DNA from 2 places in the Oharaeibacter diazotrophicus genome. Region 2 is predicted to be linked to the other one. Evidence: predicted binding sites of a transcription regulator. Region 2 holds the regulator's gene; the other holds the start of a gene.
The links. Region 2 encodes HrcA, which represses chaperone genes, less so after heat shock. Its sites were predicted from a motif close to GTTAGCACTCNCNNNNNGNGAGTGCTAAC; they were not measured.
Positions count from the first base shown of each region.

Region 1 (3,409 bases), on a different contig from region 2:
GGCCCGGAGGGCCGGATGAGGGGGATGCGCGGCCGTCGAACTGTCTGGCCGACCCGGTCGCGAACCGAAGCCCATCATGCCCCCGAAACGCGAAAAGGCGGGCCTTGCGGCCCGCCTTCCCTTGGGATGGTGGCTTGATCGGACGATCGATCAGAAGTCCATGCCGCCCATGCCGCCGCCCGGCATCGCCGGAGCCGGCTTGTCCTTGGGCAGCTCGGCGACCATCGCCTCGGTGGTGACCAGCAGGCCGGCGACCGACGCCGCGTCCTGGAGGGCGGTGCGGACGACCTTGGTCGGGTCGATGATGCCGGCGGCGATCATGTCGACGTAGGTCTCGTTCTGGGCGTCGAAACCGAAGGTCTCGCCGCTCTCGAGCACCTTGCCGACCACGATCGAGCCTTCGACGCCGGAGTTCTCGGCGATCTGACGGATCGGAGCCTCGAGCGCGCGGAGCACGATCTTGATGCCGGCCTTGATGTCGGCGTTCTCGGAGGAGAGCGCCTCGACGGCCTTCTTGGCGCGCAGCAGGGCGGTGCCGCCGCCCGGAACGATACCCTCTTCCACCGCGGCGCGGGTGGCGTTCAGGGCGTCGTCGACGCGGTCCTTGCGCTCCTTGACCTCGACCTCGGTCGAGCCGCCGACGCGGATCACCGCGACGCCGCCCGCGAGCTTGGCGAGGCGCTCCTGCAGCTTCTCACGGTCGTAGTCCGAGGTGGTCTCCTCGATCTGCGCCTTGATCTGCGCGACGCGGCCGGTGATCTCGTCCTTGGAGCCGGCACCATCGACGATGGTGGTGTTCTCCTTGGAGATCTGCACTTTCTTGGCGCGGCCGAGCATGGCGAGCGTGACGTTCTCGAGCTTGATGCCGAGATCTTCCGAGATCACCTGGCCGCCGGTGAGGATCGCGATGTCCTCGAGCATCGCCTTGCGGCGATCACCGAAGCCCGGCGCCTTGACGGCCGCGACCTTGAGGCCGCCGCGGAGCTTGTTGACGACGAGCGTGGCGAGCGCCTCGCCCTCGACGTCCTCGGCGACGATCACCAGCGGACGCTGCGACTGCACGACGGCCTCGAGGACCGGCAGCATCGCCTGGAGGTTCGAGAGCTTCTTCTCGTGGATGAGGATGAAGGGATCCTCGAGCTCCGCGACCATCTTCTCGGCGTTGGTCACGAAGTAGGGCGAGAGGTAGCCACGGTCGAACTGCATGCCTTCGACCACTTCGAGCTCGGTCTCGGCGGTCTTGGCTTCCTCGACGGTGATGACACCCTCGTTGCCGACCTTCTGCATCGCCGAGGCGATCATCTGGCCGATTTCCTTCTCGCCGTTCGCCGAGATCGTGCCGACCTGGGCGACTTCGTCCGAGGTCGAGATCTTCTTGGAGCGGGCGGTCAGGTCCTTGATGGCCGCGGCGACGGCGAGGTCGATGCCGCGCTTCAGGTCCATCGGGTTCATGCCGGCCGCGACGGCCTTGGCGCCTTCCTTGACGATGGCCTGGGCCAGAACGGTCGCGGTGGTGGTACCGTCACCGGCGATGTCGTTGGTCTTCGAGGCCACTTCGCGCACCATCTGGGCGCCCATGTTCTCGAACTTGTCCTCGAGCTCGATCTCCTTGGCGACGGAGACGCCGTCCTTGGTGATGCGCGGAGCGCCGAAGGACTTCTCGATGACGACGTTGCGGCCCTTCGGGCCGAGCGTGACCTTGACCGCGTTGGCGAGGATGTCCACGCCGCGCAGCATCTTCTCACGGGCGTCGCCCGCGAACTTCACTTCCTTGGCAGCCATTGTCGCTTATCCCTGGAATGTCGAGTGAAAGACTGGATGACGAGGGTCGCGGCTCAGCCGACGATGCCCATGATGTCGGACTCCTTCATGATGAGGAGATCCTGACCGTCGATCTTCACCTCGGTGCCGGACCACTTGCCGAACAGCACGCGATCGCCGGCCTTGACGTCGAGGGCGACGATCTCACCCTTCTCGTTCCGGGCGCCGGAGCCGACGGCGATCACTTCGCCCTGCTGCGGCTTCTCCTTGGCGGTATCCGGGATGATGATGCCGCCGGCGGTCCGCTCTTCGGACTCGACACGACGAACGACCACGCGATCGTGAAGCGGGCGGAACTTCATGAGGGTCTACTCCTCCGGTACTGCTTCCAGTTGGATCCCCCGACCGCGAGCGCAGGTCCACGCCGCGGTCGGTTCGTATCGGGGTGCTGTTAGCACTCGCCTCTGGTGAGTGCCAGCGCCGGTGAGATAGGCGTGCCGCACGGCGATGTCAAGGATCCGTGACCGCCGTGGTGAACGCGGAAAATGCGCGCGGGCCGAGTCCCCACGGTCCGTGCCGGGGCTGAACGGCCTGAGATCGACGGAAACCGCCGGCTACGCCGTCACGCCTCGTCGGCGGCCGGCCGGCCCATCACCATCAGGCAGGCGCCGACGATCAGCGCCGCGCCGGCGAGCGTCCAGGCCGAGGGCACCTCGCCGAAGAACATCGCGCCGAACACCGTGGCCCACAGGAAGGCGGTGTATTCCAGCGGGGCGAGGCGCGAGGCAGGGGCCCGTCCGTAGGCGAAGGCGAAGCAGAGGTGGCCGGCGGTGCCGAGCGCGCCCGCCGCCACGAACAGCCAGACCGTCTCCGCCGACGGCGTCGTCCAGACCGCGAGGCCGAAGGGCACCGAGGCGAGGAAGGCGGTGAGGTTCTGGGCGAGCACGAGCGCCACCACCGGATCGTGGCCGGCGTCGCGGCGCATCAGGATCATCGACAGCGCGTAGGTCACGGAACAACCGAGGCCGGTGACGTAGCCGAGCCAGGAGCCGAGACCCTCGTCGAAGCCGCCGCGCCCGATCACCATGACCACGACCCCGACGAAGCCGACCGCGATCGCCGACAGCGCCTTCGGCGGCATCGCCTCGCCGAGCAGGATGCGGGAGGCGAGCAGCATGAAGAAGGGCGCGGTGAAGGTGATCGCCACCGCCTCGGCGAGCGGCAGCAGCGTCAGCGTCTTGAAGAACAGGAAGGCGGTCGAGATCGTGAAGGCGACGCGCAGGCTCGCCCGCCGGAAGGTGCCGCGGGTCGGCAGCGCCACCCGCCCCGAAAGCGCGATCGGCAGCACCGCGAGCAGGCCGAAGGCGTAGCGCAGCATCACCACCTGCGGGGTGTCGAGCCGGGCGCCGGCCTCCTTGATCACCGCGTCCATGATCGACAGCACCGCGACCGCGGCGATCGCCGCGAACACCGGCATCGGCGTCGTCAGTTCGGTGCGCGGCCGGCCGGTCGGGGTGCCGGCGGGACGGATGTTCTTGCCGCCGTCGGCCATCACGCCGCCTCCGCGAGATCGAGGACGTAGGCGTATTCCCAGGCCTCGGTGGCGTCGGCGAGGTAGCGCACCACCGGCACGCGGCGGAAGCCGTGG
Region 1 covers NZ_SNXY01000009.1:432,784-436,192, reverse strand. Annotated here, with positions in the region: gene groL (chaperonin GroEL) at 151-1,782, opposite strand; gene groES (co-chaperone GroES) at 1,836-2,123, opposite strand; gene EDD54_RS17055 (DMT family transporter) at 2,384-3,313, opposite strand; gene EDD54_RS17050 (GNAT family N-acetyltransferase) at 3,313-3,409, opposite strand, start outside.
Region 1: the regulator HrcA is predicted to act here: its motif matches at 2,212-2,240, upstream of groES (co-chaperone GroES).

Region 2 (3,409 bases):
CCGATGACGAAGCCGGACTGCACGACCTGCACCACCGTGCCCGAGGGCACCTCGGTGTTCGGAACCTCGAAGATGGCCTGATGGAAGTTGGGGTCGAAGCGCTCGCCGGTCGGGTCGATCCGGCGCACGCCGTGCTTCTCGAGCGCCTTCAGGAGCTCGCGCTCGGTCATGCCGACGCCGTCGAGCAGCGCCCGGGTCGCCTCGTCGGCACCCTCGCGGGTCTCGTCGGGCACGGCCGTCAGGGCGCGGGCGAGGTTGTCGCTCACGGTCAGCATGTCGCGGGCGAAGCTCGCCACCGCGTAGGAGCGGGTGTCGGCGATCTCGCGCTCGGTACGCCGGCGCAGGTTCTCCATCTCGGCGAGGGTGCGCAGCAGCTGGTCCTTGAGCTGGCCCACCTCCGCCTCGAGCGCGGCCGTGCGGTCGTCGGCCGGCGGCGCCGCGGCCGGGGTTTCGACGGAGGCCCCGTCGGCCGGGGCGGCGGTTTCGGTCTCGTCGGTCATCGATCCTCTCGTGCGCGAAGGGCACCGCGGCCGTCGGGAACGGGCGGCGCCTGAACTGGCCGGACCGGATTTGAGGGTTCGCGCCGGGAAAATCAAGCCGGGGGAAGGCCGTGCTCCGCCGCCGCGGCCGTCTCAGCCGAGCAGGCGGCCGACCATCCGCGCGGTGTAGTCCACCATCGGCACCACCCGGGCATAGTTGAGCCGGGTCGGACCGATCACGCCGACGACGCCGATCACGCGCGCGTCGCCGTCGCGGTAGGGCGACACCACAAGCGACGAGCCGGAGAGGCCGAACAGCTTGTTCTCCGAGCCGATGAAGATGCGCACGCCGTCGCCGGCGTCGGCGAGGCCGAGCAGTTGCACGAGGTCGGCGTTGGTCTCGAGGTCCTCGAACAGCGCGCGGATGCGCTCGAGGTCCTCGGCGGCACGGACGTCGTCGAGCAGGTTGGCGCGCCCGCGCACGATCAGCGTCTGCGGCCGGTCGCCGGCGGCGGACGACCACGACGCCAGCCCCGCCTCGACGAGGCGGGCGGTCAGTCCGTCGAGCTCCTCGCGCTGCTCGGCGGCGCGGCGCTCGATCTCGGCGCGGATCTCCGACAGGGTGCGGCCGCGGATCCGGGCGTTGAGGAAGTTGGCGGCCTCGACCAGCGACGACGGCGGCAGCCCCGGCGGCAGGTCGATCAGGCGGTTCTCGACCGTGCCGTTCTCGCCGACCAGCACGACGAGGCCGCGGGTCGGCTCGATGCGGACGAATTCGATGTGCTTCAGCCGCATGTCGGCCTTGGGCGTCACCACGACGCCGGCCCCGCGCGACAGTCCGGACAGCATCTGGCTCGCCTCGGTCAGCACCGTCTCGACCGAGCGGCCGCCGCCGTCGATGCGGACCTTGGTCTCGATGGTCGAGCGCTCCTCGGAGGTGAGGTCGCCGAACTCCAGCATGGCGTCGACGAAGAAGCGCAGGCCGAGGTCGGTCGGCAGCCGGCCGGCGGAGGTGTGCGGGGCGTAGATCAGGCCCTCGCGCTCGAGGTCGGCCATGACGTTGCGCACCGAGGCCGGCGACAGCGGCGCCGCGAGCAGACGGGAGATGTTCCGGCTGCCGGAGGCCTCGCCGGTCTCGAGATAGGTGTCGACGATGCGGCGGAAGATCTCCCGCGACCGCTCGTCGAGTTCCCTGAGGCTGCCCGTCCTGGTGTCCGCTGCCATGGCGTCCGGTCTGATGCTCCACACCGGAATTTGGCGCGGACGCGCCGGGATCGCAAGCCTCTCCGGCCCGCCGGTCTTGCCCTTTCCGGCGGCGGCGGACTACAAGGGCCTCCCGTCCGAGAAGGTCACCCGGAGACACCGAGCCCATGCGCCCCTCCCGCCGCGCCCCCGACGCCATGCGTCCCGTCTCGCTCGAGCGCGCGGTGACCCGTCACGCCGAGGGCTCCTGCCTCGTCAAGTTCGGCGACACCCACGTGCTGGTGACCGCCTCGCTCGAGGAGAAGGTGCCGGCCTGGATGCGCGGCACCGGCAAGGGCTGGGTCACCGCCGAATACGGCATGCTGCCGCGCGCCACCCACGAGCGCACCCGCCGCGAGGCCGCCGCCGGCAAGCAGTCCGGCCGCACCCTCGAGATCCAGCGCCTGATCGGCCGCTCGCTGCGCGCCGTCGTCGACCCGATCGCCCTCGGCGAGAAGCAGATCGTGATCGACTGCGACGTCCTCCAGGCCGACGGCGGCACCCGCACCGCCTCGATCACGGGCGCCTTCGTCGCGCTCCACGACTGCGTCGAGTGGATGCGCGCCCGCAACATCGTGCCGGCCCAGGCCAAGGTGCTGCGCGACCACGTCGCCGCGGTCTCCTGCGGCCTCTATTCCGGCAAGGCCGTGCTCGACCTCGACTACGCCGAGGATTCCGACGCCGAGGCCGACGCCAACTTCGTGCTGACCGGCCGCGGCGGCATCGTCGAGATCCAGGGCACCGCCGAGGACGAGCCCTTCTCCGAGGCGCAGTTCGCCGAACTGCTGGTCCTCGCCAAGAAGGGCATCGGCGAACTGGTCGAAATCCAGAAGAAGGCGCTCGGGCTGTGAGCACGGACCTCCGCCGCATCGACGGCCGCCGCCTGCTGGTCGCCAGTCACAACAAGGGCAAGATCCGCGAGCTGCACTTCCTGCTCGGCGGCCTCGCGATCGAGCTCGTCACCGCCGGCGAACTCGGTCTGCCCGAGCCGGTCGAGGACGGCACCACCTTCGTCGAGAACGCCCGCATCAAGGCGCTCGCCGCCGCCACCGCGGCCGGCGAGGTCGCGCTCTCCGACGACAGCGGCCTCTGCGTCGACGCCCTCGGGGGCGCACCCGGCGTCCACACCGCCGACTGGTCGGGCCCGAGCCGCGACTGGGACCTCGCCATGGGCCGGGTCGAGGACGAACTGCGCAAGGTCGGCGCCACCGCGCCGGACCAGCGGCGCGCCACCTTCGTCTCGCTGCTCTGCCTCGCCTGGCCCGACGGCCACACCCAGGAATATCTCGGCGAGCGCGCGGGTACCCTGGTCTGGCCGCAGCGCCGCGGCCCGATCGCCTACGGCTACGACCCCGTCTTCGTGCCCGACGGCGAGACCCGCACCTACGGCGAGATGACCGCCGAGGAGAAGCACGGCTCGATCTGGGGCGCGCCCGGCCCGCTGTCGCACCGGGCCCGCTCGGTGCAGAAGCTCGTCGAGGGCGCCTTCCCGCCGGGGATCCGCCCGTGACCGTCGCGAGCGCCGAGGACCTTCTCGCCGGCGTGGCGGCCGATCCCGTCGGCACGCCCGAGGTCGGCTTCGGCGTCTACGTGCACTGGCCCTTCTGCGCGCAGAAGTGCCCCTACTGCGACTTCAACAGCCACGTCCGCCACCGCCCGGTCGACCAGGACCGCTTCGCCGCCGCCCT
Region 2 covers NZ_SNXY01000007.1:129,845-133,253, reverse strand. Annotated here, with positions in the region: gene grpE (nucleotide exchange factor GrpE) at 1-500, opposite strand, end outside; gene hrcA (heat-inducible transcriptional repressor HrcA) at 633-1,703, opposite strand; gene rph (ribonuclease PH) at 1,850-2,572, shown strand; gene EDD54_RS09115 (non-canonical purine NTP pyrophosphatase) at 2,569-3,231, shown strand; gene hemW (radical SAM family heme chaperone HemW) at 3,228-3,409, shown strand, end outside.